DNA from 4 places in the Streptomyces sp. NPDC001728 genome. Region 2 is predicted to be linked to each of the others. Evidence: riboswitches for the same ligand, from Rfam matches in the RefSeq annotation. Region 2 holds a riboswitch; each other region holds the start of a gene.

Region 1 (7,553 bases), on a different contig from region 2:
AGCGGTCGGTGGGTTCGAGGTCGAGGTGGAGCCGTACGGACCCGTCCTCGAAGCTGCGCTTCTGGGTGTAGCCCGCGTCCGTGAAGACCTTGATCATCTTGGTGTTGGCGGGGAGCACCTCGGCGGCGAAGCGGCGGATGTCCCGCTCGCGCGCGACGGCCGCGATGTGTTCGAGCAGGGCGGAGGCGACTCCGCGCCCCTGGTGGGCGTCCTGGACGAGGAAGGCGACCTCGGCCTCGTCCGCCGGGGCGGAGGCGGGCAGTCCGCGGTCGTCGATGCGGTCGTAGCGCACGGTGGCGATGAACTCGCCGCCGACGGTCGCCGCGAGGCCCACCCGGTCCACGAAGTCGTGGTGGGTGAAGCGGTGGACGTCCTTGGCGGAGAGCCGCGGGTAGGGGGCGAAGAAGCGGTAGTACTTCGACTCGTCCGAGACCTGCTCGTAGAAGCTGACGAGCCGCTCGGCGTCGTCGGCCGTGATGGGCCTGATGCGCGCGGTGCCTCCGTCGCGCAGCACCACGTCCGCTTCCCAGTGGTCGGGGTAGCTGTGGTCCGGCTGGTCCGCCGCTTCCGACTGCTCCGACGCGCTCTGCATGGGGTCAGCCTAAGGCCGCGACACGGCCACGGCACCGGCCACCGCACCGGTCGCGGCACCGGCCCCGGCACCGGTCACGACACGGTCGCGACACAGCGGCGACATCGGTCGCGCGGCGGGGGTGCGCCGTGCAAGGTAGGAGCACGCCGGGCGCGGCACACAAGGGCCGAAAGGCGGTCCGATCCGGGTCCGAGGTCGGCGTGAGCACGGAGCATCCCGTGAGAGACTGGTCTAGACAACCGCTTAAGACTTGAAGGGCAACACCATGGCTGAGCGCCGCGTCAACGTCGGCTGGGCCGAGGGCCTGCACGCCCGCCCCGCGTCCATCTTCGTCCGTGCCGCCACGGCTTCCGGCGTTCCGGTGACGATCGCCAAGTCCGACGGCACGCCCGTGAACGCCGCCTCCATGCTCGCGGTGCTCGGTCTGGGCGCGCAGGGCGGCGAGGAGATCGTCCTCGCTTCGGAGGCCGACGGCGCCGAGGTCGCGCTGGACCGCCTGGCGAAGCTGGTCGCGGAGGGCCTGGACGAGCTCCCCGAGACCGTCTGATCCGGGTCCACCCGACCCACCCGTACGACGAAGGGCCGTGCCCGCCGGAACCCCGGCAGGTACGGCCCTTCGCTTTCCGCCGGACTTTCACGCGCCCTCTTTCGCCCTCTCGTGCCGCCCGATTCCCCGGCAGCACAAAAGGACGGACGGCAGCAAGAGATAATACGGGCACCCCGAAACACCCCCGCCGAATTCCCATTCCTTGTATACGGCGCCCGCGTTAATTCCGGGCACTCGCCGTGTTGACGACATGTTGCGAAACCCTCACACGGCCCCGGTCCGGCCTCTTGAGCCGGTGCAGCGCCTGCGAGCGTTCCGCGTGCAGCGCCGTCAGCGCCCTCGCCCGCTCGGCGTCGCCGCGCGCCACGGCGTCCACGATCGCGCCGTGCTCGGCCCAGGCCTCCACCGGCCGTTCGGGCTGCTCGACCACGTACATCCAGGCGATCTTGTGCCGCAGCTGGGTCAGCAGCGCCGTCAGGGCGGGGCTCCCGGAGGCCTGCGCGAGCGTCTCGTGGAACCAGCCGCCGAGTGAGCGCAGATCCTCGCCCTGGCCGCGCCTGGCCCGCTCCTGACCCAGCCTGACCAGGCCGCGGAGGACCTTGAGATGCGCCTCCGTACGCCGCTGGGCCGCCCGCGCCGCCCCCAGCGGTTCGAGCAGCGCCCGCATGTCGAGCAGATCGGCCGCCTCCTGCTCGGTGGGCTCGGCGACCTGGGCGCCCGCGTGGCGGCGGGTGACGACGAAGCCCTCCGACTCCAGGGTGCGCAGCGCCTCACGGACCGGGACGCGGGAGACCCCGTACCGACGGGCGAGCTGGTCCTCGGTCAGCCGGCTCCCCCGCTCGAAGACGCCGGAGACGATGTCGTCCCGGATCGCCGTGCACACCGAGTGCGCGGGAATGCGCATGTCCGACCTCCGCCTTGGTCGCGCGAGACAATTCGATCGGCGCCTTTCCGCGCCCGGCCTCCGACTCTATTGCAGCCCGTGGGTATTTCCGATGGCCGCACGGAATGTGAAGGGTTTTCGACCGACGAAAAGCCCCGGCTCAGCACGAGCCGGGGCTTTTGTGATGCGTGCCGCCGGTGTCAGACGTTGACGCCGCGGGCGCGCAGGTAGGACAGCGGGTTGATGTCCGAGCCGTAGTCGGGGCTCGTGCGCGCCTCGAAGTGGAGGTGCGGGCCGGTCGAGTTGCCGGTCGAGCCGGAGACGCCTATGTGCTGGCCGGGCTCGACGCTCTGGCCGACGTACACGTCGATGGAGGACAGGTGGCCGTACTGGGTGTACGTGCCGTCGTGCATCCGGATGACGATGTTGTTGCCGTACGCGCCGCCCCAGCCGGCCTCGACGACGGTGCCGGAGCCGACGGAGACGACGTTGCTGCCGTAGGCGGCGTGGAAGTCGATGCCGGAGTGGCTGCCGGAGGACCAGAGCGAGCCGCCGGTCTTGTAGCCGGTGGACACGTAAGAGCCGTCGACGGGGAGCTGGAAGGAGGCCAGACGACGGCGCTCGGCCTCGCGGGCGGCGCGCTCCTTGGCCTGACGGATCTCCTTGGCGCGGGCCTCGGCCTTGCGCTTCGCCTCGGCCTGGGCCTTCGCCTTGGCGGCGGCCTCGAAGGCCTCCCGGTCCTGGGCGTCGGCCTGGGCGTTGAGCCGGTCCGCGAGGGAGTCCTCGGTGATGACCCGGGTGAGGCCGGTGTCCTCGACGGAGCGGTTGTCCGTGTCGGCGGCGAGCGCCGGGGAGGCGAGGGTTCCGATGACGCCGGTGGTGGCGAGCGTCGCGACGCCGGCGATGCCCGCCGTGCGGCGCACCGTCCGGCTCGGAGCACGATGCTTCCCGGTGGCACGGGTGAACGCCATGGAGGGGCTGGTCCTTTCCTTCCTTCTCGCCTACCGGGTTAGCTGACGGGTTCGGAGCAGGAAGGTCTCCTACGAGCCCCTCCGTACGAGACGAAGGCGCCCGATTCACCCCAGGGACTACGCGTGGGTCCCCGGCTCCCCAGGCTCGCGCCTGACGGGGACTCGGCGATGACTGTCCGATGCCGCGGATGCGGCGCGTGCAACTGGCGAACAGCCGCACCGACGCTATGCGGATCGCCTGTCGATCACCAACCAGACGCGCTTTTTGTAAGACATGCCACAGGCCATACGATGAGACTTACCGTCAATACGGACAAAGCGGAGAACCCCGACGAACTATCCCGTCGGGGTTCTCCGTTGCCGGTTCGGCGACCGGAATCAGCCGGTCACGACCGTCACTTCACCGATGCCGAGCGCGCGCACCGGCTCCGCGATCTGCGCCGCGTCGCCCACCAGGACGGTGACGAGCCGGTCCACCGGGAAGGCGCTGACCACGGCCGCGGTCGCCTCGACCGTGCCGGTCTCGGCCAGGCGCGCGTACAACTGCGCCTGGTAGTCGTCCGGGAGGTGCTGCTCGACCTGGTCGGCGAGCGTCCCGGCGACCGAGGCGGCCGTCTCGTACTTGAGCGGCGCGACGCCCACCAGGTTCTGCACGGCCGTCTCGCGCTCCGCGTCCGTGAGCCCCTCGGCTGCCAGGGTGCGCAGCACCCTCCACAGGTCGTCGAGAGCCGGGCCCGTGTTGGGGGTGTCGACGGAACCGCTGATGGCGAGCATCGCGGCGCCGTTCCCCTCGGCGTCCGAGCGGAGCACCTGCCCGAAGGCCCGCACGCCGTAGGTGTAGCCCTTCTCCTCGCGCAGGACCCGGTCGAGTCGCGAGGTGAGGGTGCCACCGAGGCAGTAAGAGCCCAGCACCTGGGCCGGCCAGACGCGGGCGTGCCGGTCGGCGCCGATGCGGCCGATCAGCAACTGGGTCTGGACGGCGCCCGGACGGTCCACGATGACGACCCGTCCGGTGTCGTCCGCGGTGATCGGCGGCATCGGGAGCGGCTCGGCCGGCTCGCCGGTCCAGGCACCCAGGGTCTCCGCGAGGACCTTGTCCAGGTCGACGCCGGTCAGGTCGCCGACGACCACGGCGGTGGCCGTCGCGGGCCGGACGTGCGCCTCGAAGAAGGCGCGGACGGCGGCGGCGTCGATCGCCTCGACGGTCTCCTCCGTGCCCTGGCGCGGCCGGGACATCCGGGACTCGGCCGGGAACAGCTCCTTGGAGAGCTGCTTGGCCGCGCGACGGGCCGGGTTGGCGGTCTCGTGCGGGATCTCGTCCAGCCGGTTGCGCACCAGACGCTCGACCTCGGTGTCCAGGAACGCCGGGGCGATCAGGGCCTCGGAGAGCAGCCCGAGCGCCTTGTGCAGCCGGGAGACCGGGACCTCCAGGGAGACCCGTACGCCCGGGTGGTCCGCGTGCGCGTCGAGCGTGGCGCCGCAGCGCTCCAGCTCGGCCGCGAACTCCTCGGCACTGTGCTTGTCGGTGCCCTCGGAGAGCGCGCGGGCCATGATGGTCGCGACGCCGTCGAGCCCGGCGGGCTCGGCGTCCAGCGGGGCCGGCAGGAAGATCTCCACGGCCACGACCTGCTGGCCGGGACGGTGGCTGGTGAGCAGCGTCAGACCGTTGTCCAGGGCGCCGCGGTCCGGGGCCGGGAAGGCCCAGGGGCGAGCGACACCGGGCGCCGGCTGCGGGTGGAAGTCCATGCTCGTCAAAGACGCGGCAGTGTCGGTCACTGGTCCGCCCCCTCTTCCTCGTCGCTGTCGCTCTCGCTCTGTTCGGTCGCCAGGGGCTCGTAGACCAGCACCGCGCGGTTGTCGGGGCGCAGCTTGGCCGCGGCGGCGGCCTGCACCTCCTCGGCGGTGATGTCCAGGACGCGGTCCACGGCCGTCAGGGCGAGCTGCGGGTCACCGAACAGCACGGCGAAGCGGCACAGTTCGTCGGCGCGACCCGCGACGGTGCCGAGGCGGTCGAGCCACTCGCGCTCCAACTGCGCCTGGGCGCGCTCCATCTCCTCGGGCGTGGGGCCCTCGGCGGCGAAGCGGGCCAGCTCCTCGTCGACGGCCGCCTCGATCTGCGGGACCTCGACGCCGCCGGACGTCTTGACGTCCAGCCAGCCGAGCGACGGCGCCCCGGCGAGCCGCAGCAGGCCGAAGCCGGCGGCGACGGCCGTGCGGTCACGGCGGACCAGCCGGTTGTGCAGACGGGAGGACTCGCCTCCGCCGAGGACCGTCAGGGCCAGGTCGGCGGCGTCGCACTCGCGCGTGCCGTCGTGCGGCAGCCGGTAGGCGGCCATCAGCGCGCGGGCCGGGACCTCCTCCTCGACGACCTCGCGCAGCTGCTCTCCGATGACCTCGGGGAGGTCGCCGGGGCGCGGTGCGGGCTTGCCGTCGTGGCCGGGGATGGAGCCGAAGTACTTCTCGACCCAGGCGAGGGTCTGCTCCGGGTCGATGTCGCCGACGACCGACAGCACCGCGTTGTTCGGGGCGTAGTACGTGCGGAAGAAGTTCCGCGCGTCCTCCAGGGTCGCCGCGTCCAGGTCGGCCATGGAGCCGATCGGGGTGTGGTGGTACGGGTGGCCCTCCGGGTAGGCGAGGGCGGTCAGCTTCTCGAAGGCCGTGCCGTACGGCACGTTGTCGTAGCGCTGGCGGCGCTCGTTCTTGACGACGTCCCGCTGGTTCTCCATGGACTCGTCGTCCAGGGCGGCGAGCAGCGAGCCCATGCGGTCGGCCTCCAGCCAGAGCGCGAGCTCCAGCTGGTGCGTGGGCATGGTCTCGAAGTAGTTGGTGCGCTCGAAGCTCGTCGTGCCGTTGAGCGAGCCGCCGGCGCCCTGCACCAGCTCGAAGTGCCCGTTCCCGTGGACCTGCTTCGAGCCCTGGAACATCAGGTGCTCGAAGAGGTGGGCGAGGCCGGTGCGACCCTCGACCTCGTGGCGCGAGCCGACGTCGTACCAGAGGCAGACCGCGGCGACCGGGGTCAGGTGGTCCTCCGAGAGCACCACGCGCAGGCCGTTCGCCAACCGGTGCTCGGTCGCTGTCAGGCCGCCGGAGCCGGCCTCGGCCGTGGCCGTGTGACCCATGGGCATGTACGTCCCTTCGATCGCGATGTGAAAAAGTCCTGCCACTGTATGCAAGCGCGCCGACACCTGGCGAAGTTCCCGCCCGTTCGAGATGTCCCTCTTCCGGGTCGCGGTCGGCGTTGTCGGTGGCACGGTCCACAATGGTCCGCGTCAGATCAACCCTTGTTGGTGAAGGAGCCGCAGCCGCGATGGCCCGCCGCAGCACGAAGACACCGCCGCCGGACGACGCGTTCGAGGAGCGAATCCTCGACATCGACGTTGTCGACGAGATGCAGGGCTCCTTCCTCGAGTACGCGTACTCGGTGATCTATTCGCGTGCCCTGCCCGACGCCCGGGACGGCATGAAGCCCGTCCAGCGCCGTATCGTCTACCAGATGGGCGAGATGGGGCTGCGCCCCGACCGCGGCTTCGTCAAGTGCGCCCGTGTCGTCGGCGAGGTGATGGGCAAGCTCCACCCGCACGGCGACGCGTCCATCTACGACGCGATGGTCCGCATGGCGCAGCCCTTCTCCATGCGCCTGCCCCTGGTCGACGGCCACGGGAACTTCGGTTCCCTCGGGAACGACGACCCGCCGGCCGCCATGCGGTACACCGAGTCGCGGATGGCCCCGGCCGCCCTGCTCATGACCGAGTCCATCGACGAGGACACGGTCGACTTCACCCCGAACTACGACGGCCAGGAGCGGGAGCCGGTCGCGCTGCCCGCCGCGTACCCGAACCTGCTGGTCAACGGCGCGTCGGGGATCGCGGTCGGCATGGCGACCAACATGCCCCCGCACAACCTCGGCGAGGTCATCGCCGCCGCCCGCCACCTGATCCGGCACCCGGCCGCCGACCTCGAGACGCTGATGCGTTTCGTGCCCGGCCCCGACCTGCCGACCGGCGGCCGGATCGTCGGCCTGTCCGGCATCAAGGACGCCTACGAATCGGGCCGCGGCTCGTTCAAGATCCGCGCCACGACGAGCGTGGAGACCGTCACGGCGCGCCGCAAGGGCATCGTCGTGACCGAGCTGCCCTTCACGGTCGGCCCCGAGAAGGTCATCTCCAAGATCAAGGACCTGGTCGGCTCCAAGAAGCTCCAGGGCATCGCGGACGTCAAGGACCTGACCGACCGCAGCCACGGCCTGCGTCTGGTCATCGAGATCAAGAACGGCTTCGTGCCCGAGGCGGTCCTCGAACAGCTCTACAAGCTGACGCCGATGGAGGAGTCCTTCGGCATCAACAACGTGGCGCTGGTCGACGGACAGCCCCTCACCCTCGGTCTCAAGGAACTCCTCGAGGTCTACCTCGACCACCGCTTCGAGGTGGTCAGGCGCCGCTCCGAGTTCCGCCGCACGAAGAAGAGCGACCGGCTCCACCTGGTCGAGGGCCTGCTCGTCGCGCTGCTGGACATCGACGAGGTCATCCGGCTGATCCGGGAGAGCGAGAACTCGGCACAGGC
Region 2 (7,553 bases):
CCGGCCCCGCTCGGTGTCCAGGTGCCCGCCGGCCCCGGCGGCGCGGACGCTGTCGACGGTGGTGCCGGGACGGTACTTGCCGGTGAGGAATCCGGCCGCGAGACCGTAGTACGGGACGGCGGAGAGCCCGGCCCGCTCGACGGTCTCCAGGAGCGGGCCCTCGTAGGTGTCGCGGGAGACCAGGTTGTAGTGCGGCTGGAGGGCCACGTAACGGGCCAGGCCCTCGGACTCGGCGAAGTCGAGGGAGGCGCGCAGCCGCTCCGGGGAGATGTTGGACGCGGCGACGGCGCGCACCTTGCCGTCCTTCACCAGCTGGTCGAGCGCGGTGACGATCTCCTCCACGGGCACCGACTCGTCGTCGAAGTGCGTGTAGTAGAGGTCGATGTGGTCGGTGCCGAGGCGGCGCAGCGACTCCTCCGCGCCGGCCTTGATGGTGGTGGCGGAGAGCCCCTTGAAGTGGGGGTGGGCGCCGACCTTGGTGGCGACGACGATGTCCTCGCGGTTGCCGCGGGAGGCGAGCCAGCGGCCGATGACGGTCTCGGACTCGCCGCCCTCGTTGCCCTCGGCCCAGGCGGAGTAGACGTCGGCCGAGTCGACGAAGTTGCCGCCCGCGGCGGCGTAGGCGTCGAGGACGGCGAAGGACTGCGCCTCGTCGGCGGTCCAGCCGAAGACGTTGCCGCCCAGGGCGAGGGGGAAGACGTGCAGGTCGGAGCTGCCCAGCGGGCGGAGAGCGGTCATGATCGGTCAACCTTCCGCGCCGCCGGGCGTATTCCGTAGGGGCTCCGGGGCGCCTTCCGTAGGGGATGCGCCCGGGCCCCTACGAGGTCCCCGGCCTCAGAGGGTGAGGCCCTTGGAGCGGAGCCAGTCCGCCGGGTCGATGCCGTCGCCGCCGGGCGTGTGCACCTCCATGTGGAGGTGGGCGCCGGTGACGTTGCCGGTGGCGCCGACGCGGCCGATGGTCTCGCCGGTGCCCACGGTCTGGCCCGCGCCGACCGTCATGGACGAGAGGTGGCAGTACCAGACCTCGGTGCCGTCCGACAGCTCCAGGACGATCCGGTAGCCGTACGAGCCGGACCAGCCGGCGGACTTCACGGTCGCGCCGTGCACCGCCTTGAGCGGGGTGCCAGTGGGAGCGGCGAAGTCGAGGCCGGTGTGGTGGCCGGAGGACCACATCGAGCCGGACTGCATGTACGTGGCGGTGAGGGTGTAGGAGGAGACGGGCAGCGAGTAGCTCGCGGCCAGCGCGGCGAGCCGCTCGGCCTCCGCCTTCGCCCTGGCCGCCGCCTCCGCCTTGGCCTTCGCTTCCGCCTCGGCCTTCGCCTTGGCCTCGGCCGCCGCCTTCTCCGCCGCGTCGGCCTTGACCGCCGCCTCGGCCGCGGCCTTCTCGGCCGCCGCCTTCTCCGCGGCGGCCATGTCGGCGGCGTCGGCGGAGGCCTGCTGCTGCTCGGCCTGCTGGAGGATGCGGGCGCGCAGGGCCTCACCCGCGTTGCCGGTGCCGGCCGCGGTCCTGTCGAGCTGCTCGGCCCCCGCACCCTGCTGGGTGTCGGCGCCCTGCCGCTCGTCGAGGGTGGTGTACGCGGCGGCGGTCAGCGGGTTCGGGTTGGCCCGGGCCGCGCTGACCGTCTCGGGGGTCTCGTCGGGGAGGAGGTCCCCGACACCCGGGAGGTCGTGGGCGTCCGGGAGGCCGAGGTCCGGGAGGTCGGGAAGGTCCGGGAGCGAGATCGCGACCGGGGGCTTCTCCTGCGCGGTGGCGAGACCGCCGGCGCCGACGGCGGCGATGACGCCGACGCCGAGGACGGTGGAGGAACGGGCGAAGTTGGAGCGCTGCTTGACGACCCGGTGCCGGCCGCCGGCGCGGAGGGATCCCTCGGTGGGGTTCCACTCGGTGTCCGGGGCGGCGGGACCCGCACCACCACCGAAGGCATCGAAGGGGGCTTCGGGTGCGGGAGTGTTGGACGCCACGAAGGCGCGCTCCTTTCCTTCCTTCTCGCCTACCGGGTTAGCTGACGGGTTCGGAGCAGGAAGGTCTCCTACGGGCACGCTCGCACAGGTGCGAATGGCCCGATTCACCCCAAGTAGTGGTTCCCCGGTTCCTCTTCAGGATTCGGCGCGTGCGCACGGTGCCGCCTCTTGCGACGGCTGAAACGACCGCGCTGCGTTATCGAACGTTAATAGACAGGGGCTCCCGATTCCAAGCCGTTCCTCTTGATCATTCATTGAAATGGTAGAGAATGGCCCGAGTTGACCCCGGTTCAGAAAGGGGCCGCGGAAGCCGCGCGATCTGACGTTATGTCAATTGTTATCGCAGCGACACCCCGTGACTACGAGCGGTGACCGGGCCTGCCCGGCGGCACCACCGGCATCGTCCGCCGCCGCCCCTGCTGCCCCTCCGACGGACGGCTCACCGCGAGCAGCGCCATGTCGTCCGTCGACCCGCCGCCCGTGTGCAGTCGTACGTCGTCCGCGAGCGCGTCGAGCAGTTCCTCGGGACCCGGGAAGATCCGGCCGGCGAGCCGTGACACCGGGTCGTAGAAGACGCCCGCCGCGTCCCGCGCCTCGGAGAGGCCGTCGGTGTAGAAGAGCAGCGTCGCGCCCGGCGGGAACGGCCGCGCCTCGGCCCGGTCCGGCCACCCCGCGAGATCGCCCATGCCCAGCGGCAGCGCGGGCTCGCCCGGCTCCAGCACGTCGAGCCGCCCGTCCCCGTACAGCAGCAGCGGGGGCGGATGGCCGCGGTTGACCACCCGTACGAAACCGTCGAAGGTGCCGCTGCCGTCACCGGGCGGGATCTCGGCGAGGACGGCGGTGGTGAACCCCTCGAAGGCGTCGAGCCCTTCCCTGCGGGTGCCCTCCCGGGTCAGCGCCCTCTCGAGGCGCTGCGCCACACCCTCCAGGTTCCGTTCCTGCTCGGCCGCCTCCCGGAAGGCCCCGATGACGACGGCGACGGCCTCGACCGCGTCCATGCCCTTGCCCCGGACGTCCCCGAGGACGAGCCGCACCCCGTAGGGGGTGTCCTGGACGGCGAACAGGTCGCCGCCGATGAACGCGTCCGCGTGCGCCGCCTCGTAACGCGCCGCGCACTGCAGTCCGCCGATCCGCTCGGCGGGCGTCGGCAGCACCGCCTTCTGCGCGGTCTCGGCGATGACCCGCGCCGAGGCGAGCCGTTCGCCGCTGCGGCGCACGACCCGGTTGATGAGGAGGGCGAGCGCGGAGACGGTGACGACGGTCAGGGTCTCGGTGAGGGCCGGCACATCGTCCGCGGTGCCGTTGGAGAGGTGCAGCCCGACGGAGGCGAGGACGGCGGCGATCCCGGTGAGCAGCGTCGTGAGCATCGAGAAGAAGGGCGCGGCGATCAGCGGGGCGGCGGCGAGCATCGGCGAGGCGGTGTACGGATCCGGCGTCGCCACGTCGAACACGACACCGCCCACGATGAGCAGCGGGGGCAGCGCGCGGATGAACCGCCGGGCACCGCCGTACTCGGGACGGCCCTCGCCGCCCCGCCGCCTGCCGCCCGCCGCTCCTAGGGGGTGCCGCACCTGTGGTCTCCTGCCCGGTCCGTACCCGGCCGCGGTCCGCACCGCGCCCTCCCAGGGTGGCCGCCGCCCCGGAGGGCGGCGACTTCCACGGGGCCGACTGGCGTACGGCGGGGGCGACCGGCGGGTGGACGGGCGGGGCGGACGCTCAGCCCCTCGATCCCGCCGTCCAGTCCGCCGGGGCGGGTTCCTCCGCCAGGCGCGCTCAGTCCGCCGGAGCGGCTTCCTCCGCCAGGCGCCCGCCCCGGGCGAGCAGCGCCATCGCCGCCGCGCACCCCAGTCCCACCGCGCACAGCGCGAGCCACGGCAGCGCCGACCACCCGGTCACGTCGAGCAGCGCGCCCGTGCCCAGGTTCCCGAGGGTGATCCCGATCCCGCACACCGTGTTGTAGAGCCCGTAGTGGGTGGCCACCCAGCGCCCCCGGGACAGGGCGACGACGGTGTCCATCTCGTAGGGGTAGAGCACCGCGTTCGCCACCGCCAGGACCGCCGCGCACAGCAGCAGCCCCACCAGCCCCCGGCCGAGCGCGGCCGGGAGCAGGAACGCGCCGCCCATCAGGGCGAGCCCGAGGACCAGACACCGCTCCCGGCTCAGCCGCCGCTTGCACCAGGCGGTGATCCGCAGCTGCCCGGCGAGCGCGACCAGCGCCGAGACGACGAAGAGCGCGGTCGTGGGGCCCGTCCCGCCGGCCGCGAGCGGCAGCGCCAGATAGACCTGGAAGGACAGCACGTACGAGCCGGTCATCGCGAGCGAGAACAGCCAGAAGGTGCGGTGGGCGAGGACCGTGCGGAACTGCCCCCGCACCTCCCCGGCCCGCGCCGCCTTCCCCGCCCTCACGGGCATGTACCGGAGTTGTACGAGGGTCAGCCCGGCGAAGAGGACCGCCGCCACCACGCACGTCAGCCGGAACGACACCCCTGTCAGGGCCACCCCGACGAGCGGCCCGAGGAGGATGCCCGCCTGGTAGTAGACGTTGAACAGCGCGAAGGCCTCCACCCGGCGCTCCTCCCCCGCCTCCGCCGCGAGGCAGGCCCGTACGGCGGGGTTGAACAGCGCCCCGGCGAGACCGGTCGCCAGCGAGGCGGCGATCAGCATCGGCAGCGACTGCGCGAAGGCGAGCGCCCCGAAGCCGACCGTCCGCAGCGCGCAGCCCGCCACGATGAGCGGCTTGAAGCCGAGCCGGTCGGCGAGCGCCCCGCCGACGAGGAACATGCCCTGCTGGGAGAGGTTGCGGGCGCCGAGCACGAGCCCGACCGCCCAGGCCGCCATGCCGAGCCCGTCCGCGAGGTGCGCGGCCAGATACGGCATCAGCATGTAGAAGCCGAGGTTGATGGTGAGCTGGTTGAGGAAGAGGAGCCGGACGGCCGGCTCGAAGGTACGGCTCTGCTTCCAGACGCCGCCCCTGGACTTCGCGGGTGCGGTCGCCGTCGTCACCGGACACGCTCCATGGCCTTGCGGGTCCAGCCGTCGACCGGCACGCCGGCCTCGTACCCCGCCGGGTCCTCCCGTACGGGCCCGTCGAGAAGACCGTGCGCCGCGCAGAACTCGTCGTTGAAGACGGTGTCGAAGTACCGCTGCGGCCCGTCAGGGAAGACGGCCGCGATCCGCGTCCCGCGCGGCCGGGTGCGGGCCAGCCAGCCGGCGACCAGCGCGACCGCGCCCACGCTCCAGCCGCCGGTCGCGAACTGACGCGAGGCCAGGCGGCGGGCCGCCCGTACCGCCTCGGCCGGCCCCACCCAGTGGACCTCGTCGAAGGCCCCGTGGTCCACGTTCCCCGGGTGGATCGAGGAGCCGAGGCCGCGCATCAGCCGCTCCCCGGCGGGCAGTCCGAAGACGGTGGAGCCGACGGAGTCCACACCGACCAGTTCGAGCGCGGGGCTGCTGGTGGCGCGCAGCGCCCGGGAGATCCCGGCCGAGTGGCCGCCGGTGCCGACCGCGCAGACGAGGACGTCGATCCGGTCGAGCTGCCCGGACAGCTCGGCGGCGAGCCCGGCGTAGGCGTCGGGGTTGTCGGGGTTCCCGTACTGGTTGGGCCACCAGGCCCCGTCGAGGCCCACCAGGAGTTCGGCGACCCGGTCCATCCGGGCCTGCTGCCAGCCGCCGTGCGGGCTGGGCTCCCGTACGACATGGACCTGGGCGCCGTGGGCGACGAGCATCCGCTCGACGATCGGTTCGAGACCGGGGTCGGTGACGACGTGCACCGGGTGGCCGTGCAGCACCCCGGCGAGGGCGAGACCGAGACCGAGGGTCCCTGAGGTGGACTCGACGATCGGGGCGCCGGGCCGCAGCTCGCCGCGCCGGCGGGCCTGCTCGACCATGTAAAGGGCGGCGCGGTCCTTGATGCCGCCGAAGTTGAAGCCTTCGAGCTTGGCCCAGTAGCCGTCGTCGGTCCGCAGGACGGGCGTGTTGCCGACGGTCTGCTCGGCGAGCGGCAGCAGGCCCCCGGGGAGGGTCCTGCCGGGCGGGGTCGTGCCGGGCAGCGTCGTGCCGGGCAGCAGGGTGTTCATCGCGGGGTACGTCCTTGGGGTGGCATGCGGAAGGGAACCTGGTCACGCGGTGCATGACCCGGCTCAGTTCCGGTCCACTCCGAGGGCGATCAGCAGCCGGCCCGGCTGCGGTCCGGGTCCCGCCCTGCCCCGGACGCAGCGCGCGCGGGGGTCGTCGCGGAGGTCGGCGGCGTACGGGAGGAGTACGGCCCCGCCGGCGTCCGGCGCGGCGAGGGGCGCGGCGGCGGCCTGTGCGGGGAGGTGGGCGTCGAAGGACCAGGCGTCCCCGGACTGCTCGCAGCCGTGCGGCAGGGCGGGGGCGGAGGCGAGGGCCGTCGCGCCCGAGGGCGGCAGCGCGTGCCCGTGCGAACCGTGGCAGACGCTCACGAGAAGGGCGAGGAGAGCGAGCAGGACGAGGACGGCGGGCGCCCGCCGTCGTACGTCCGTCACGCGTTCGTCACTCATGGTGCGCGTGACACTACGGTGGGGTACCGCGCGCCCGCAAAGAGGCGGGCACGGTTTTGGCCACCGTTTACTTCTACAGGTTCCGCTCCGCGTAGATCTCCAGCGCGTCCCGGACGAGGACGGCGGTGCCCTCGCCGTGCTTGTCGTAGGTGGCGGTGAAGCGCGGGTCGTCGACGTACATGCAGCCGAGACCGATCACGTACTCCTTGCTCGGGTCCGTCGTGGCCGAGAGCCACGCGACCTGGCGTCGCGCGATGGCCTGCACCTCGTCGCCGCCGGCGGGCAGCCCGTCCCCGAGGGCCCGCCCGAAGTCGCGGGCGATGCCGGCCTGTTCGTCCATGAAGGCCCTCTTCTGGGCGGCGTCGAGCGAGCGCCACCAGCGGTCGCCCTTGGCGTACGCGTCGCGGCCCCAGCGTTCGGTGACCTCCTCCTCGTACGCCGTGTGGTCGAAGCCGTCGAACACTTCATCGGCCATGAGTTCTTCTCCGTTCTCGGTCTTGTGGAGAGTGGTCCGCACGGACGCGATCCGGCGCCCGAGGCGCTCCCGCTCCTGTTCGAGGAGGGCGAGATGGGTCCGCAGGGCCGCGGACGTGTCGCGCTGCCCTGCGAGGACCTCGGCGATGGCGGGCAGCGAGAGCCCCAGCTCGCGCAGCAGCAGGATGCGCTGCAGCCGCACGAGCGCCGCCTGGTCGTAGTACCGGTAACCGTTCGCGCCGATCCGGCTCGGCTCCAGCAGTCCGCGCTCCCCGTAGTGGCGGAGGGTGCGACTGGTGGTGCCGGCCTTCTTGGCGATCTCTTGGATCGACCACTCCATACCGAGAACGCTAAATCTTGACGTTGCGTAAAGGTCAAGCCCGGAACCGGCGGCCTTCTTCGCGCCGCCCGCGCCTCCGTCCACACACGACGAAGGCCCGGATCCAGTGACTGGATCCGGGCCTTCGTTGCTACTGAGTAGCGGGGACAGGATTTGAACCTGCGACCTCTGGGTTATGAGCCCAGCGAGCTACCGAGCTGCTCCACCCCGCGTCGGTAAACCTGACTCTACGGCATGACCGGGGCGATCACGAAATC
Region 3 (7,553 bases), on a different contig from region 2:
TGCCCCTGCGGTACAAGTCGACCCGGCACGCCCCGCAGAAGCGCCGCATCGCCGAGGCGGCGGCCGACCTGGTCGCGCCGGGCGAGGTCGTCGGCCTCAACGGCGGCACGACCACGACCGAGGTGGCCCGCGCGCTCGCGCTGCGCTTCGCGGGCGGTCGCCCGGAGGGCCCGGGAAGCACCGCGCCCGCCGGGCCCGCCCTGACCGTGGTCACCAACGCGCTCAACATCGCGGGCGAGCTGGCGGTGCGCCCGCAGATCAAGATCGTCACGACCGGCGGGGTGGCCCGCCCCCAGACGTACGAGCTGGTGGGGCCGCTGACGGTCGGCGTACTGAACGAGGTCGTCCTCGACGTGGTGGTCCTGGGCGTCGACGGGGTCGATCCGCACCTGGGCGTGATGGCCCATCAGGAGGACGAGGCGAGCATCAGCCGGCTCTTCGCGGAGCGCGCGAGCCGGGTCGTCGTGGTGACCGACTCCTCCAAGCTGGGCCGCCGGGCGTTCGCCCGCATCTGCGGTCTGGATCGGATCGACCTGCTCGTCACCGACACCGGGATCAGCCCGGAGGCTGCCGCGCAGCTCACCGAGGCCGGCGTGGAGGTCCTCACCGTCTGACAGATCCGATGCCATTGGTATGAAGTCGGACCAATTCCTGCCCCCTTGCCACTTGGCCCTGGTGTGTTAATCCAGTAATTACCTCGCAGGCGTATACCTTTAAGCCGCCCTCCCCCATGATGTCCCCGACGTGCCGCAGGGGCACAGCGTGACAGGAGGGGCGGGGCATGCTTCCCATCAGCCGCAGAGGGTTCGTCGGGATCGGCGCGGGGCTCGTGGCGGGGGCGGCCCTGCCGCCCGTACGGGCCTCCGCCGCCGCGACGGCGGCCACCGGCACCCTCACCGACGTCAAGCACGTGGTGATCCTCATGCAGGAGAACCGCAGCTTCGACCACTACTTCGGCACCCTGCGCGGTGTGCGCGGCTTCGCCGACCGCGCCGCGGGCAACCTGCCCGGCGGCTGGGGCATGTTCAACCAGCCCAACTGGGGCGGCCGTCAGTACCCCTGGAAGCTCAGCGACACCCCGCCCGCCGGCGGCGTCGACGGCGAGACCCTCGCCCAGTGCAACGGCGACCTGCCGCACAGCTGGACCTCGCAGCACGCCGCCTGGAACAAGGGGCGCATGGACAACTGGGTCACCGGCGTGGGCAACACCCGCTCGCTCGGCCACCTCGGCCGTACGGACATCCCCTTCCACCACGCCCTCGCGGACAACTACACGATCTGCGACGCGTACTTCTGCTCCACGCTGAGCGCCACCGGCCCCAACCGCACCTTCCTGTGGAGCGGGAAGGTCGACGGCTCCAGCAAGGACGGCGGCGACGAGTCGGGCCTCACCTGGGAGACGTACGCCGAGGCGCTCCAGCGGGCCGGGGTGAGCTGGAAGCTCTACCAGAACGCGCAGGACAACTACGGCGACAACGGTCTCGCGTACTTCAAGAAGTTCACCGACGCGCGCCCCGGCGACCCGCTCTACGACCGCGGCATGGGCTCGGTCCCCAAGGTGACCGGTTCGACCCCGGACGACATCGCGGCGGCGATCCGCGCCGACGTCGTCGCCGGGACGCTGCCGCAGGTGTCGTGGGTGGTGGCGAGCGAGGCGTTCTCGGAGCACCCGTACGCCCCGCCCGGGGACGGCGCACACTTCGTCGACCTGGTCTACCGCGCGCTCGCGGCCGACGCCGAGGTCTTCGACTCGACCGTGCTCTTCCTCAACTACGACGAGAACGACGGCTTCTTCGACCATGTGCCGCCGCCGGTCGCCCCGCCCGGCACGCCGGGCGAGTACCTCGACGGCGTCCCGATCGGCCTCGGCTTCCGCGTCCCCATGATTGTCATGTCCCCGTGGACCCGGGGCGGCTGGGTGAGCTCCGAGGTCTTCGACCACACCTCCGTGCTCCGCTTCATGGAGAGCTGGACGGCGGCCCTCGGCACCCCGGCCACCTGCCCCAACATCAGTGCCTGGCGGCGGAAGGTGACGGGCGACCTGACCGGCGTGTTCGACTTCGCCCACCCGGTGTACGGGGTGCCGGCCGGCCTTCCGGCCACGGCGAAGGTCATCGGCCAGTCCACCTGCGGCCCGCTGCCCAACCCGGCGCCGCAGAACAACGCCCTGCCCGCGCAGGAGTCCGGCACCCGGCCGGCCCGCGCCCTGCCCTACCAGGTGAACGGCAACCTCGACCGCTTCGAGTTCGGCGCCGCCGGAAAGATCCTGGCCTGGTTCTCGATGACCAACCAGGGAACCGAGGCCAAGCGGGCGGCGCACTTCTCGATCCACCCCCACCAGTACCGCGACACGGCCGCCTGGCAGTACACGGTCGACGCCGGCGCCACCGCGTCCGACTACTTCAACATCGGCCTGGGGTCGGGCTCCGGCAAGTACGACATCTCCATGATGGGCCCCAACCGCTTCCTGCGCCGCTTCATCGGCGACGCGTCCAAGGCGGGCAAGGCCATCGAGGTGGCGGCCCGGTTCGCGACCGAACCGGGCACGGGCAGGACGGCCCTGTACTTCAAGCTGAGCAACACCTCGGCCGGGCCGGTGACCTTCACCGTCCGCTCGAACGCCTACCGTACGGACGGCCCGTGGACGTACACCGTCCCGGCGAACTCCACCCGCGAGGACTTCTTCAACGCGGTGGCCTACACCAACGGCTGGTACGACTTCACGATCCTCGCCGACATCGACGGGACCTGGTCGCGCCGGTACACCGGCCACATCGAGACCGGGGCACCGAGCATCAGCGGGTGAGCCGGGGCCGCGTCAGCGGCCCGCGAGCGCGGCGCGGTGGATCGTGGCATCGAGCAGGGCCACCGCGTCGGCCGCCGTACGGCCGGGAGCCCTGTTCCACGGTCCGATCAGCTCGTGCCAGCCGCGCGAGCGCAGCTCGGTCATGATCCAGGCGGCGGCCTCGTTCATCGTCGTCGCCCCGCCGTAGCCGAGGCGGTGGGCGGCGAGCAGGGCGCCGCAGACGCACCGGGCCCCCCGGGCGTCGCGCAGCTTGTAGGGGGCGTTCTGCCAGCCCCACTCCGTCAGCACCAGGCGCGCGTAGCCGAGGTGGACGGAGGGGCGCAGTTCGGGCTGTCCGATGCGGCGCCAGGAGTGCAGCCGGTCGGGCAGGACCGCCCCGAGCCGGCCGGGCAGGCGGCGCTCGACGGGCAGGGGCGGGGGGAGCGCGTCGAGCGCGTCGGCGACGAGACGGTCCACCGGGACGGTGAGCAGCCGTCTCCATCTCTCCACGTGCGGGGCCGGTACGGCCGTGGGGGCCGGGGCAACCGTGGGAGCCGGGGCAACCGTGGGAGCCGGGGCGGCGGTGGGGGCGGCGGTCCAGTCCGTGACGATCCGCTGCCAGGTCGCGCTCTCGTAGAGCGCGACGGCCTCGCGGTCGAGGGTGTCGGGGCTGAGCAAAGGGGTGGAGGGCGACATCCGGGCGGCTCCTCGGTCGGGGTCGCCCCCATCTTTCACGAAGAATGTCCGGTTTGCGACTTTTACCCCGCCCTGCACACACCTCTGGTGGGGCTTTACGGCATGATTCCCTATTAACCGAATTACGTCGCATATTCGGACATTAGGCACCTGGTGACGCGACTCACTTTTCCGGAGACACCCATCCGGCCGTCGCCCGCCGAGGCCGTACCGGACAAGGGAGTTCCGCGGCGCGGAGTTCCCGTCGATCTTGAATTGCGTGAATTCCGTGATCCTTTACGGAGGCCATCGCTCCGGCCCTCTTGTTATCCATCGCATTACTGGCCTACGGTCACCTCCATTCGAGCGGATCGCCGAATCCTGCCACCGCTCGAAATACCTCTATTTTCACCCGACGGCAGGAGCGGGGGACCCACGAATACGCCGGCCCGGATTCCGGGACGGCTCGGGGTGCAGCCGCGTGTGCGCGGCCGGACATCTCCCGTCCGAACCCGACAGCTCACCCCGCAGGCGCCGGAGAGGACACCGTCATGCCTGCAGTCGCCAAGCACCGCCGCTCCCGCCGCAACCCCGTCTCCCGTGGATGGGTGCTGGTCGGGACGGGTGGGGCCGCCATCGCCCTGCCCCTGATCGCCCCCGCGGGAGCCAGTGCCGCGCCCGTTTCGGCAGCACCGGAAATCGCCGTCCGTGTCGTCGCCGCCCCCGCCGCTCCGGCCGCCCTCGCAGCACCGGCCAAGGCCCCGGCAGCCCCCGCCGCCGCACGCACCTACACCGTCGTCGGTGGCGACTCGCTTTCCCTCATCGCCAAGAAGAAGGGAATTCAGGGCGGCTGGAAGGACCTTTACCGAGCCAACAGGGCGACCGTGGGTGACAATCCGTCACTTATTCATCCGGGTCTTGAACTGACGATTCGTCGGGATTCCGCGAAGCCCGCCCCCGCGCAGGCGAAGAAGACCTCCGCGACCACCGAGCGGGCGAAGAAGTCCTCCGCCACCACCGAGCGGGCGAGTCGCTCCGAGCGCCGGACCGCCCCCGTCACCGCCGCCGTCGCCACCGGCACGGGCGCCTCCGCCGCCCAGGCCGTGCCCGTCGCCGCTCCGGCCGCCGTCCAGGCCGCCCCGGCCGCGGCCACCCGGTACGCCGACAACCTCGACGGCTGGATCCGCGAGTCGCTGGACATCATGGCCCAGCGCGGCATCCCCGGCTCGTACGACGGCATCCTCCGCAATGTGATGCGCGAGTCCTCGGGCAACCCCCAGGCCATCAACCTCTGGGACTCCAACGCGTCGGCCGGCACGCCCTCCAAGGGTCTGCTCCAGGTCATCGAGCCGACCTTCCAGGCCTACCACGTACCCGGTACGGCCATGGACCTGTTCGACCCGGTCGCCAACATCACCGCCGCCTGCAACTACGCGGCCGACCGCTACGGCTCCATCGACAACGTCAACAGCGCCTACTGATCCCGGAAATGCCTGGTGAACCAGGAGGTGGCGAGCTCCGCCACCTCCTCCAGGGCGCCCGGCTCCTCGAACAGATGGGTGGCGCCCTCCACGACCTCGAGCCGGCTCTCGCAGCGCAACAGCGACCGCGCCCGCCGGTTGAGGTCGAGGACCGGCACGTCCCTGCCTCCGACCACGAGCAGCGTCGGCGCGCGGACCCGCGCCAGGTGGTCGGCCGCGAGGTCCGGCCGGCCGCCGCGCGAGACGACCGCGGCCACCGGCGAAGCCGGGTCGCCCGCCGCCCACAGCGCGGCGGCCGCTCCCGTACTGGCCCCGAAGTACCCGAGCGGCAGGCCGTCGCTGACCGGCTCCCCGGCCAGCCATTCCGTGGCTCCCGCGAGCCGGCCTGCGAGCAGCGGGGTGTCGAAGACATGGGCCCGGTCGACCGCCTCGGCCTCCGTGAGCAGGTCGAACAGGAGCGTGCCGAGGCCCGCCCGGTTGAGCGCGGCGGCGACGGCACGGTTGCGCGGACTGTGCCGGCCGCTGCCGCTCCCGTGGGCGAACAGGACGATGCCGGTGGCGCCTTCGGGCACCGCGAGCCGCCCGGCGAGGGTGACCCCGGGGAGCGGGACGCGGACGTCCGCGTCCTGGACGACCGGGTCGTGCGCGGCACGGATCCGGTCGAGGCAGGCGACCACCTCGGCGTCGGGGGTCTGGGAGAAGTCCTGGTAGAACTGGCCGATCGCGTAGAACGGCTCCGGCGTGCGGACGCTCACGGTCTCGTCGGCCTCGCCGCCGAGCCGGGCCGTCCAGCCGTGCGGTGCGACCGGGACCGCCAGCACGATCCGGGCGGCGCCCCTGGCCCGTACCACCCGGCAGGCCGCGAGGGCGGTGGCCCCGGTGGCGAGCCCGTCGTCGACGATCAGGACCGTGCGCCCCTCCAGGGGCACGGCCGGTCTGCTCCCCCGGTAGCGGCGACCGCGCTGCTCCAGTTCGAGGTGCTCGCGCTCCTCCACGGCGGCGAGTTCGCGCTCGTCGACCCCGGTCTCCCGCAGCACCCGTTCGTTGAGCACCCGTACGCCGCCCTCGCCGAGCGCGCCCATCGCCAGCTCCGGCTGCCGGGGCACGCCCAGCTTGCGTACGAGACAGATGTCCAGCGGTGCGCCGAGGGCGTCGGCGACCTCCGCGGCCACCGGCACTCCCCCGCGCGGAAGACCTAGCACCACGACGTCGTCACCCTTGAACCGGTCGAGGCGGGCCGCGAGCCGGCGTCCCGCGTCCGTGCGATCGCTGAAGAACATCCTCGGCCGCCCTTCCGTCACGCGGCTCCGGGCGACAGGGCGAAACGATCCGTCCGTCCCCTGGCCGTTACTCCAGGGTAGACACCTCGGCGCCGGGGTCACCCCCGGACGACGGCGACCGGGCACTCCGCGTGGTGCAGCAGGGCCTGGCTGACCGAGCCGAGCAGCAGTCCCGCGAATCCGCCGCGCCCCCGGGCGCCCGTCACCACGAGCTGGGCATCGGCGCTCTCCGCGAGCAGGACCGGGCGGGTCCTGCCCCGTACGAGGCGCCGCTCGACCGGGAGGCCGGGCCGGCGGGCCACCGCCGCCGCGAGCGCCCCGTCGAGGACGCGCCCCTCCTCGCCCCGGATCTCCTCCGTGCCGTGGAAGAGCGGGGTGAGGTCGGCGGGGCCGGTCGTCGGGGTCCAGGCGTGCACCGCGAGCAGTTCGGCGCCCCGGGCCGCGGCCTCGGCGAAGGCGAACTCGACGGCCGCGTCGGAGTCGGCGGAACCGTCGACGGCGAGCAGGACGGGCCCGCTCGGCCGCTCGCGGCCCCGGACCACCAGCACGGGGCAGGCGGCGTGGGCCGCGAGGTGGACCGCGACCGAGCCGATCAGGAGGCCCGTGAACGCGCCCGCGCCCCGGCTTCCGACCACCGCGAGCGCGGCCGAGCGGGACCGGGTGGCCAGCACGGTGAGGGGTTCCCCCTCGATGACCTCCCCCGTGACGTCGACCTCCGGTGCGCAGGCCCGGGCGCGGGCGACGGCCGTGTCGACGACGTCCTGGGCCTGCTGGCGGAGACCACCGCCGGGCGGACCGTACGCCGAGGGGCCGAGGGGAACGTGGAGCAGCGGCCAAACGAAGGCGTGGACGACGCTCAGTCGCGCTCCGTGCGACCGGGCCTCCTGTGCGGCGGTCTCCACCGCGCGCAGCGCGGACTCGGAGCCGTCGACCCCGACGAGCACATGACCGCGCGCTCCGTCCCGGCCGTCACCGCCCGGTTCGTGCGCGCCCTGTGCCTGCCCGTCGTGCCCCTGACCGCCCCGCTCCTGCTCGCCGTGCCCGTGACCGGTCCGCTCCGTCATCGGTCTCCCGCCCTTCCGTCCCTCCGGCCGGTGCGCTCGCGCACCCTTCACCCGTCGGATGCCCGGTGGCCGGGCCGTCACCCGGGACTTCGGTCCCTGGTGACGGCGCGGAAGGTCCCTTCTTCGCCGGTCAGGCGGCCAGGAAGGCCTCGATGGCTCCCGCCAGGGCCTCCGGGGTCTCCTCGGGGGCGTAGTGACCGGCGTCCTTGAGGACTTCGAGGCGGGCGTTGGGGTACCAGCGCAGCCAGGTCGACTCCATCGCCTCGCT
Region 4 (7,553 bases), on a different contig from region 2:
GGCCGCGAAGGTCCGCTCCAGGGCCTCGGGGGCCAGCCGGCCGGTCCGGTCGACGTCCTGCCCGAGCCGGACGATCGTCATCCGCCGGTCCAGCTCGATCAGCTCACCCGTCTCCGGGTGGACGTCGGCCACGAGGAGGCGGATGGAGTTCGTACCGCAGTCGATTCCGGCGACCCGGGTCACTTCTCCCCTTCTTCCTTGTCGGCGCAGGGGGTGACGCAGGCGCCCTTGGCCCACCACTCCGGCAGCATCGCGAGGGCCTCGTCGCCGAACGGGTTCACGCCGGGACCCGCCGCCAGCGAGTGGCCGACGAGGACGTGCAGGCACTTGACCCGGTCCGGCATGCCGCCGGCGCTCGGGAAGCCCTCAAGCACCTCGATGGCGTCACGGCGGGCGATGTAGTCCTCGTGCGCGGCCCGGTAGGCGGCGGCGAGCTCCGGGTCGGTGGCGAGCCGGGCCTGCATCTCCTTCATGACCCCGTTGGCCTCCAGCGTCCCGATGGCCGAGGCCGCCCGGGGGCAGGTCAGGTAGTACGTGGTCGGGAAGGGCGTGCCGTCGGGGAGCCGGGGCGCGGTCTCGACGACGTCCGGGTTGCCGCACGGGCAGCGGTGCGCGATGGCGCGCAGGCCGCGGGGCGGCCGGCCGAGCTGGAGCTCGAAGGCGGCGATGTCCTTCTCGGTGGGCTCGGTGCGTTCGGTCTGCGGAGGGGGCGTGTCCATGTCTGCCTTGCTGTGTCGCGGAGGAGGGGTCAGGGACGGTCGGCGTGGTCGACGCCGTCCCAGAGGTTGTCGTACCAGGGGCGGTCCGCCGCGCCCTGGTCGGTGCGGGGCCGTTGCTCCGCGCCGGGGTCGTTCACGGTGAAGCCGGTCTCGCCGGGCATCAGGTAGTGCAGGTGCTCGCGGGCGAGGCGGCGGACGTAGGCCGGGTCCTGGAGGCGGGCCTTCTCGTCCCTGAGTTCCTCGACCCGCCGGGCGGCCTCGGCGGCCTTGCGCTCCTGGTCGGCGATCTCGCCCTGCTGGGAGACGTAGCTCCGCATGGGGTAGGCGAGCGCCACGACGAGGGAGCAGACGACCAGCGCGAGGAAGGCCGCGCGGCCGGTGAGCCGGGAGCGGCGGGCCTGACGGCGGGTCTGGGAGCGGTAGACACGGGCGGCGGTCTGCTCGCCGAGCAGTCTGATCCGGGTCGCGGTCGAGAACCGGTCCCGGTCCTTCGCGGCCATGTCGTGTCGCCTCCCCTGTTCACGCGGACGTCCCCGCACACGGTACGGGACCGAGTGCGGGGACGTAGGGATGAGACCTGGTGTCAGCCCTTGAAACGCGGGAAGGCGCTGCGGCCGGCGTAGACCGCGGCGTCGTCGAGGATCTCCTCGATGCGCAGCAGCTGGTTGTACTTGGCGACGCGGTCCGAGCGGGCCGGGGCGCCGGTCTTGATCTGGCCGCAGTTCACCGCGACGGCGAGGTCGGCGATGGTGACGTCCTCGGTCTCGCCGGAGCGGTGGGACATCATGCACTTGAAGCCGTTGCGCTGGGCCATCTCGACGGCGTCCAGCGTCTCGGTCAGCGAGCCGATCTGGTTGACCTTGACCAGGAGGGCGTTCGCGGTGCCCTCCTCGATGCCGCGGGCCAGACGCTCCGGGTTGGTGACGAAGAGGTCGTCGCCGACGATCTGGACCTTGGCGCCCAGCTTGTCGGTGAGGACCTTCCAGCCCGCCCAGTCGTCCTCGAACAGCGGGTCCTCGATGGAGACCATCGGGTACGCGGAGACGAGCTCCTCGTAGTACTCGGTCATCTCGGCGGCCGAGCGGGACTTGCCCTCGAACTCGTACTTGCCGTCCTTGTAGAACTCGGACGCGGCGACGTCGAGCGCGAGCGCGACGTCGGAGCCCGGGGTGTAGCCGGCCTCCTTGATGGCCTCGACGATGAGGTCGAGTGCGGCGCGGTTCGACTCGAGGTTCGGGGCGAAGCCGCCCTCGTCGCCGAGGCCGGTGGAGAGGCCCTTGCGCTTCAGCACGCCCTTGAGCGTGTGGTAGATCTCGGCGCCCCAGCGGAGGGCCTCGGAGAAGGACTCCGCGCCGATCGGGGCGATCATGAACTCCTGGATGTCGACGTTGGAGTCGGCGTGCGACCCACCGTTCAGGATGTTCATCATCGGAACGGGCAGCAGGTGCGCGTTCGGGCCGCCGAGGTAGCGGAAGAGGGGGAGGTCCGAGGCCTCGGAGGCGGCGTGCGCGACGGCGAGGGAGACGCCGAGGATGGCGTTGGCGCCGAGCGAGCCCTTGTTCTCCGTGGCGTCCAGGTCGAACATGGCCTGGTCGATCAGGCGCTGCTCGGTGGCGTCGTAGCCGACGAGCTCCGGGCCGATCTGCTCGATGACGGCGAGGACGGCCTTCTCGACACCCTTGCCCATGTAGCGGTTCGGGTCACCGTCGCGAAGCTCGATGGCCTCGAACGCACCGGTGGAGGCGCCGGACGGAACGGCAGCACGGCCGGTGCTGCCGTCGTCGAGGCCGACCTCGACCTCGACCGTGGGGTTGCCTCGGGAGTCCAGGATTTCCCGGGCTACGACGACGTCGATGGACGGCACGAGCATCTCCTTTTTGGGATGTGACGCTGGATGTGACGCATGGCCGGCGCAGGGTCGACCGGCCTTGCGACAAGAGCCTAACCGGCGCGGAGCCTCCGGCCAGCCGGGCGCCCGCCCCCTGGGACGAAAAAGGACCCAAGGGCATGCATCCCGGGACGAAGGACCCCGTATCTACTGGACAGTAACCGCAAAGCGCCCCTGGAACGGGGGAACCCCGGCCCGACGCGCACGGGGGAGGGCGCGTCGGGCCGGGGTGGTCACCGCGGGCGGGTCGTGGGGTCCGTGCGAGCCGCCGGACTCACAGGGACCGCCGGGCCCTACTTCAGGTGGAGCTGCTGGCCCGGGTAGATGAGGTCGGCGTTCTCGACGACGTCCTTGTTCAGCTCGAAGAGCTTGGCCCAGCCGCCCTTGACGCCGTGCGCCTGGGCGATCTTGCTGAGGGTGTCGCCGGCCACGACCTTGTACTCGCCGTCACCCTTCTTGACCGTCTTGCCGGCCGGGGTGGTGACGGTCTGCTTGGCGGCCTTCGGCGCGGCCTGCTGCTGCGCGGCCTTCTTCGGGGCCTGGCGCTGCTCGCTGCGGGTGGTCGGCTGCTCGGCCTTCCGCTCCGGCTTCGGCTGCTGGCTCGGCTGCTGGGTGGCGCTCTTCGGGGTGCTCTCGGCGGCGCCGCCGTCGTAGGAGGCACCGGAGAGGCCCACACCGCAGCTCGGCCAGGCACCCTTGCCCTGGCCCGCGAGGACCTTCTCGCCGATGGCGATCTGCTGGGACTTCGACGCCTGGTTGGCGGTCGAGGCGTAGGCGGTGCCGCCGTACGCGGCCCAGGTGGAGGCCGAGAACTGGAGGCCGCCGTAGTAGCCGTTGCCCGTGTTGATGGACCAGTTGCCGCCGGACTCGCACTGGGCGACGCGGTCCCACTCGGAGACCGTGGCGGCCGAGGCGGTGCCCGCGGTCATCAGCGGGGCGGCGACGGCGACACCGGTGACGCCGACGAGCGTGGCGACCTGGGTGGCCTTGGAGGGACGACGGTGTTTGCCCTTACCGGAAAACAGCATGGAAGTACTCCTCACCGACGCCTGTGAGGTGAGCTGTCGGGTTCGGGCCGGAAAGTTGCCCGGCCGCGTGTCCTTGCACGCGGCTTCACCCCAAGCCCGTCGTCGGCCGTCTTTCTCAACGGCCGGGACCGGCACTTACCTTGGGTCCCCCACTCCTGCCTTCGGCGCTGACGCGACGACTGTTCCCATCGGCCGACGGCAGGATTCGGCGTTTCGGTCGACGGGGCCCGCGGTGGCGAGCGGTGACGACCGTAGACACAGACCCACTGGAAGTTCAAAGAGGCGCATTGCGGAAATATCGCCCCTGCTTGCCTTCCGGTTGGGAGTGTTTGCGCAGGTGAGAGGTGACGGGAGCGGATTTCTCGGACGGGACACGCCAGTTGGGGCGAAGAGACCCATGTCTCACTTACCCAGATCCGGACATTTGATCCCGAATCACTCCTTCTTCGCGAGCGAACCGTTCGTCAGGTCAAGGCTCTGACCAGGAAGGATGAGGTCCGGATCGACACCGACGGTCCGGCGGTTGGCGTCATAGAGCGCCGTCCAGCCTCCGGGGAGTTCGTTCTGCTGTGCGATGTCGGACAGGCTGTCACCCGGCCGCACGGTGTACGCGCCCGAAGTGCCGGAAGTGTCCGTTGCGCCCGAATCCTTCGCGGCGTCAGGCGCGGGCGTCGCCGCGGTGTCCCCCGCCAGCTCGACGCCGGTCGAGGCGTGTCGGCCCGATTCGGGCGAAGTGCCCGGCTTCGCACCACCCTCCGGAGCGGCCCCGCCCCGGTGCTTCCCGGTCCCGGGAGTGGCCGACGACACGTCATCACCCGGCATGCCGGGCATGGCGGACGAGTCCGGCGTAGCGGACGTATCGGGCGCAGCGGGAGCGGTCGGGGTGCCCGGAGTGGTGGACGTTCCCGGCGTCGTGGCCGCCGGAGGCGTCGTCGGCGCGGTGGGGGTCACAGGAGTGGTCGGGGTGCCGGGAGCGGCGGGCGTGGCCGTACGGGCGTCCCGCTCGGCCGTCCGCGCCGCACCGGCGGTGTCGGAGGACGGCAGGCCCGAGGTCCGGTTCGACTCGGCGACCGGTCCCGCGGGCGCCTTCGGCAGCGCGGCCGGGCCCGGGTTCACGCCGGGGGCCGTGCCGTCGTTCTTCAGGCCGGCGATCGGTGCGCAGGTGGCCCATTCCAGGGAGCCCTTCGCGAGCGCCTTCTCGGCCACCGCGATCTGCTGGGCGCGGCTGGCCAGGTCGGGGCTGGGCGCGTACGCCAGGCCGCCGTGGCGCTCCCAGCTGCCCTGGGTGAACTGGAGGCCGCCGTACATGCCGTTGCCGAAGTTGGCGTTCCACTGACCGCCGGACTCGCACTCGGCGACCCGGTCCCAGGTGGCGGCGTCGGCGGCGGAGGCGGATCCGGTGGCGAGCAGCGGCAGCGCCATGGCGGATCCGGTCACGCCCGCGGCGACGACGAGGGCGGGGGCCTGACGGGGGCGACGGTGTCGTCCGTTCCCGGAACGCATAGGAGCGCCTTTCGCGTGACGGCTGAGACTGCGGCGAAACGTAGCCGCATTCGAACGCTCATCACAAGTCGATGGCCGCACGATCACGCGAAGATCACATTCTTGACACTCCGTCAGTTCACCGTGGGATCACGGGAGACGTACGGATGGGGAGAACTCCACCGGAAGCGTGCGCAATCCACGCATGATGAGCCCGCCGCGCCACCGCAGTTCGTCCGGATCGGCGGCAAGTCGCAGGTCCGGAAGGCGAGTCAGCAGGGTGGCCAGCGCCGTCTGCCCTTCGAGGCGGGCGAGCGGCGCACCCAGGCAGTAGTGGATGCCGTGGCCGTACCCGAGGTGCTGGTTGTCGCGCCGGGCGAGGTCGAGGACGTCCGGCCCCTCGAACCGCTCCGGGTCCCGGTCGGCGGCGGCGAGCACCACGAGCACGGGGTCGCCCGCCGGGATCTCCTGGCCGCCGACGGTCAGGTTCTGGGTGGCGTACCGCCAGGTGGCCATCTCCACGGGCCCGTCGTACCGCAGCAGCTCCTCGATGCCGGTCTCCAGGAGTCCGGTCTCACCGGCGGCGATCGAGGCCTGGAGGCGCTCGCGCTGCTCGGGGTGACGGAGAAGCGCGTAAAGTCCGTTTCCGACCAGATTTACGGTGGTTTCGAAGCCGGCGAAGAGCAGGATGAAGGCCATCGCGGCGGCCTCGTTCTCGGTGAGGTGCTCACCGTGGTCGGAGGCCTTGATGAGCCCCGAGATGAGGTCGTCCCCGGGCTCCTCGCGCTTGCGGTGGATCAGCTCGGCGAGGTAGCCGCGCATCTTCTTGACCGACCGGGCGACCCCGCCGCGCGGCCCGCCGCCGTGCCGGATCATCATCCCGGCCCAGTCGCGGAAGTCGTCCTGGTCCTCCTCGGGCACCCCGAGCAGGTCGCAGATCGCGTAGATGGGGAGCGGGAAGGCGAACTCGTGGATGAGGTCCGCGCTCCCCTTCTCCACGAAGGAGTCGATGAGCCGGTCGGTCAGCTCCTGCACGCGCGGTGCGAACTCGGCGACCCGGCGCGGGGTGAAGGCCTTCGAGACGAGCCGCCTCAGCCGGGTGTGGTCCGGCGGGTCGATGTTGAGCAGATGGGTCATCAGCTCGGCCTTGCGCTCGCCGGGGATGCCGGTCTTGCCCTTGGCGTGCGGGGACTCGTCGTGGTGCGCGGGATTCTTGGACAGCCGCTGGTCGGCGAGGGCCTGCCGGGCGTCGGCGTACCGGGTCACGAGCCAGGCGTCGACCCCGCTGGGGAGCGTCGTGCGGTGCACGGGCGCGTGCGCCCGGAGCCAGGCGTACGCGGGGTACGGATCGCTCGCGAACTCCCAGGTGAAGAGCTCGGGCGCGGGGGGCCGCGCCCCGGCCGCGGTACCGCCGACAGGGCAGGAGGCGGGCGCTGAGGCAGACGCGGAGGCGGGCGCGGAAGCGGGCGCGGAAGCGGGCGCGGAAGGAGGCTCGGAAGCGGGCGCGGAAGGAGGCTCGGAAGCGGGGCCGGTGCCGGGGGTGGTGCTCACCCCCCGACCGTACAGGCAGCCCCGGAGGGCGGGAGATGTGGAGATCCTGTGATCACGGAGGGGGGTGGTGCCCTAGATTCGTGTCAGTGGATCCCCAGATGCTCAGAAGCACGTTCGCGGTCGTCGAGAGACGGGCCGAGCACGCCGTCACCTTCTTCTACGCGCATCTCTTCTGGCACAACCCGGCGGTCCGCTCGCTGTTCCCCGCGGACATGCGGCCCCAGCGCGACCGGCTGTTCGCCGCGCTGACCCATGTGGTGGACCATCTGGAGGACCCGGCCCTCGCCGGGTACCTGGGCCGTCTCGGCCGCGACCACCGCAAGTTCCTCGCCTCCCCCTCCCTGTACGCGGCGGTCGGGACGAGCCTGCTGGCCGCGTTCGCGCACGCGGCGGGACCCGCCTGGACCCCGGAGGCCGAGAAGGCCTGGACCGAGGCGTACGGGCAGGTGACCGATCTGATGCTGGCGGGCGCGGAGGAGGCCTCCGGGTCCGGGGAGCCGGCCTGGTGGGACGCGGACATCGTCCGGCACGAGCGGTTCGGCGAGGACCTGGCCGTCCTCACCCTGCGGCCCCGGCGGCCCCTGCCGTTCCTGCCCGGCCAGTACGTCAGCGTCAGCTCGCTGCGGGTGCCGCGCGTCTGGCGCACCTACTCCCTCGCGGACGCCCCCCGCGCGGACGGCACGGTGGAGCTGCATGTGAGCCGTATCCGGGGCGGCGCGATGAGCACGGCGCTCGTCGAGGCGACGGGACCGGGCGAGACGCTGCGGCTGAGCGCGCCCGACGGCGGTCTGGTCGCGCGGACGGAGCCGGGCGGACTGCGCACGTATATCTGCGCGGGTACGGGCTGGGCGCCGGTGCGGGCCCTCCTGTCGGAGGCGGCGGAGG

What was found. Region 2 has a riboswitch for cyclic di-AMP ahead of ABT154_RS02860 (M23 family metallopeptidase). Riboswitches for the same ligand answer to the same signal wherever they lie in the genome.
Region 1: another riboswitch for cyclic di-AMP. It lies ahead of ABT154_RS20325 (M23 family metallopeptidase); the one in region 2 lies ahead of ABT154_RS02860 (M23 family metallopeptidase).
Region 3: another riboswitch for cyclic di-AMP. It lies ahead of ABT154_RS09340 (LysM peptidoglycan-binding domain-containing protein); the one in region 2 lies ahead of ABT154_RS02860 (M23 family metallopeptidase).
Region 4: another riboswitch for cyclic di-AMP. It lies ahead of ABT154_RS30370 (transglycosylase family protein); the one in region 2 lies ahead of ABT154_RS02860 (M23 family metallopeptidase).

Annotation. Positions count from the first base shown of each region.
Region 1 is NZ_JBEOZK010000013.1:42,322-49,874, forward strand. Features, by position in the region: gene ABT154_RS20310 (bifunctional acetate--CoA ligase family protein/GNAT family N-acetyltransferase) at 1-592, opposite strand, end outside; gene ABT154_RS20315 (HPr family phosphocarrier protein) at 858-1,139, shown strand; gene ABT154_RS20320 (GntR family transcriptional regulator) at 1,360-2,043, opposite strand; gene ABT154_RS20325 (M23 family metallopeptidase) at 2,223-2,993, opposite strand; cyclic di-AMP (ydaO/yuaA leader) riboswitch at 3,006-3,171, opposite strand; gene ABT154_RS20330 (M16 family metallopeptidase) at 3,372-4,739, opposite strand; gene ABT154_RS20335 (M16 family metallopeptidase) at 4,766-6,118, opposite strand; gene ABT154_RS20340 (DNA gyrase/topoisomerase IV subunit A) at 6,301-7,553, shown strand, end outside.
Region 2 is NZ_JBEOZK010000001.1:608,841-616,393, reverse strand. Features, by position in the region: gene ABT154_RS02865 (aldo/keto reductase) at 1-738, opposite strand, end outside; gene ABT154_RS02860 (M23 family metallopeptidase) at 835-1,962, opposite strand; cyclic di-AMP (ydaO/yuaA leader) riboswitch at 1,974-2,120, opposite strand; gene ABT154_RS02855 (PP2C family protein-serine/threonine phosphatase) at 2,322-3,533, opposite strand; gene ABT154_RS02850 (MFS transporter) at 3,736-4,965, opposite strand; gene ABT154_RS02845 (PLP-dependent cysteine synthase family protein) at 4,962-6,038, opposite strand; gene ABT154_RS02840 (hypothetical protein) at 6,102-6,482, opposite strand; gene ABT154_RS02835 (MerR family transcriptional regulator) at 6,556-7,296, opposite strand; tRNA gene ABT154_RS02830 (tRNA-Met) at 7,435-7,508, opposite strand.
Region 3 is NZ_JBEOZK010000004.1:315,007-322,559, reverse strand. Features, by position in the region: gene ABT154_RS09355 (DeoR/GlpR family DNA-binding transcription regulator) at 1-614, shown strand, start outside; gene ABT154_RS09350 (phosphocholine-specific phospholipase C) at 782-2,806, shown strand; gene ABT154_RS09345 (DUF6197 family protein) at 2,819-3,481, opposite strand; cyclic di-AMP (ydaO/yuaA leader) riboswitch at 3,851-4,007, shown strand; gene ABT154_RS09340 (LysM peptidoglycan-binding domain-containing protein) at 4,012-4,941, shown strand; gene ABT154_RS09335 (phosphoribosyltransferase family protein) at 4,935-6,221, opposite strand; gene ABT154_RS09330 (universal stress protein) at 6,320-7,285, opposite strand; gene ABT154_RS09325 (alpha/beta fold hydrolase) at 7,416-7,553, opposite strand, start outside.
Region 4 is NZ_JBEOZK010000027.1:35,906-43,458, reverse strand. Features, by position in the region: gene ABT154_RS30390 (Ppx/GppA phosphatase family protein) at 1-183, opposite strand, end outside; gene ABT154_RS30385 (DUF501 domain-containing protein) at 180-719, opposite strand; gene ABT154_RS30380 (FtsB family cell division protein) at 749-1,219, opposite strand; gene eno (phosphopyruvate hydratase) at 1,303-2,589, opposite strand; gene ABT154_RS30370 (transglycosylase family protein) at 2,901-3,635, opposite strand; cyclic di-AMP (ydaO/yuaA leader) riboswitch at 3,639-3,812, opposite strand; gene ABT154_RS30365 (LysM peptidoglycan-binding domain-containing protein) at 4,071-5,138, opposite strand; gene ABT154_RS30360 (cytochrome P450 family protein) at 5,268-6,668, opposite strand; gene ABT154_RS30355 (globin domain-containing protein) at 6,767-7,553, shown strand, end outside.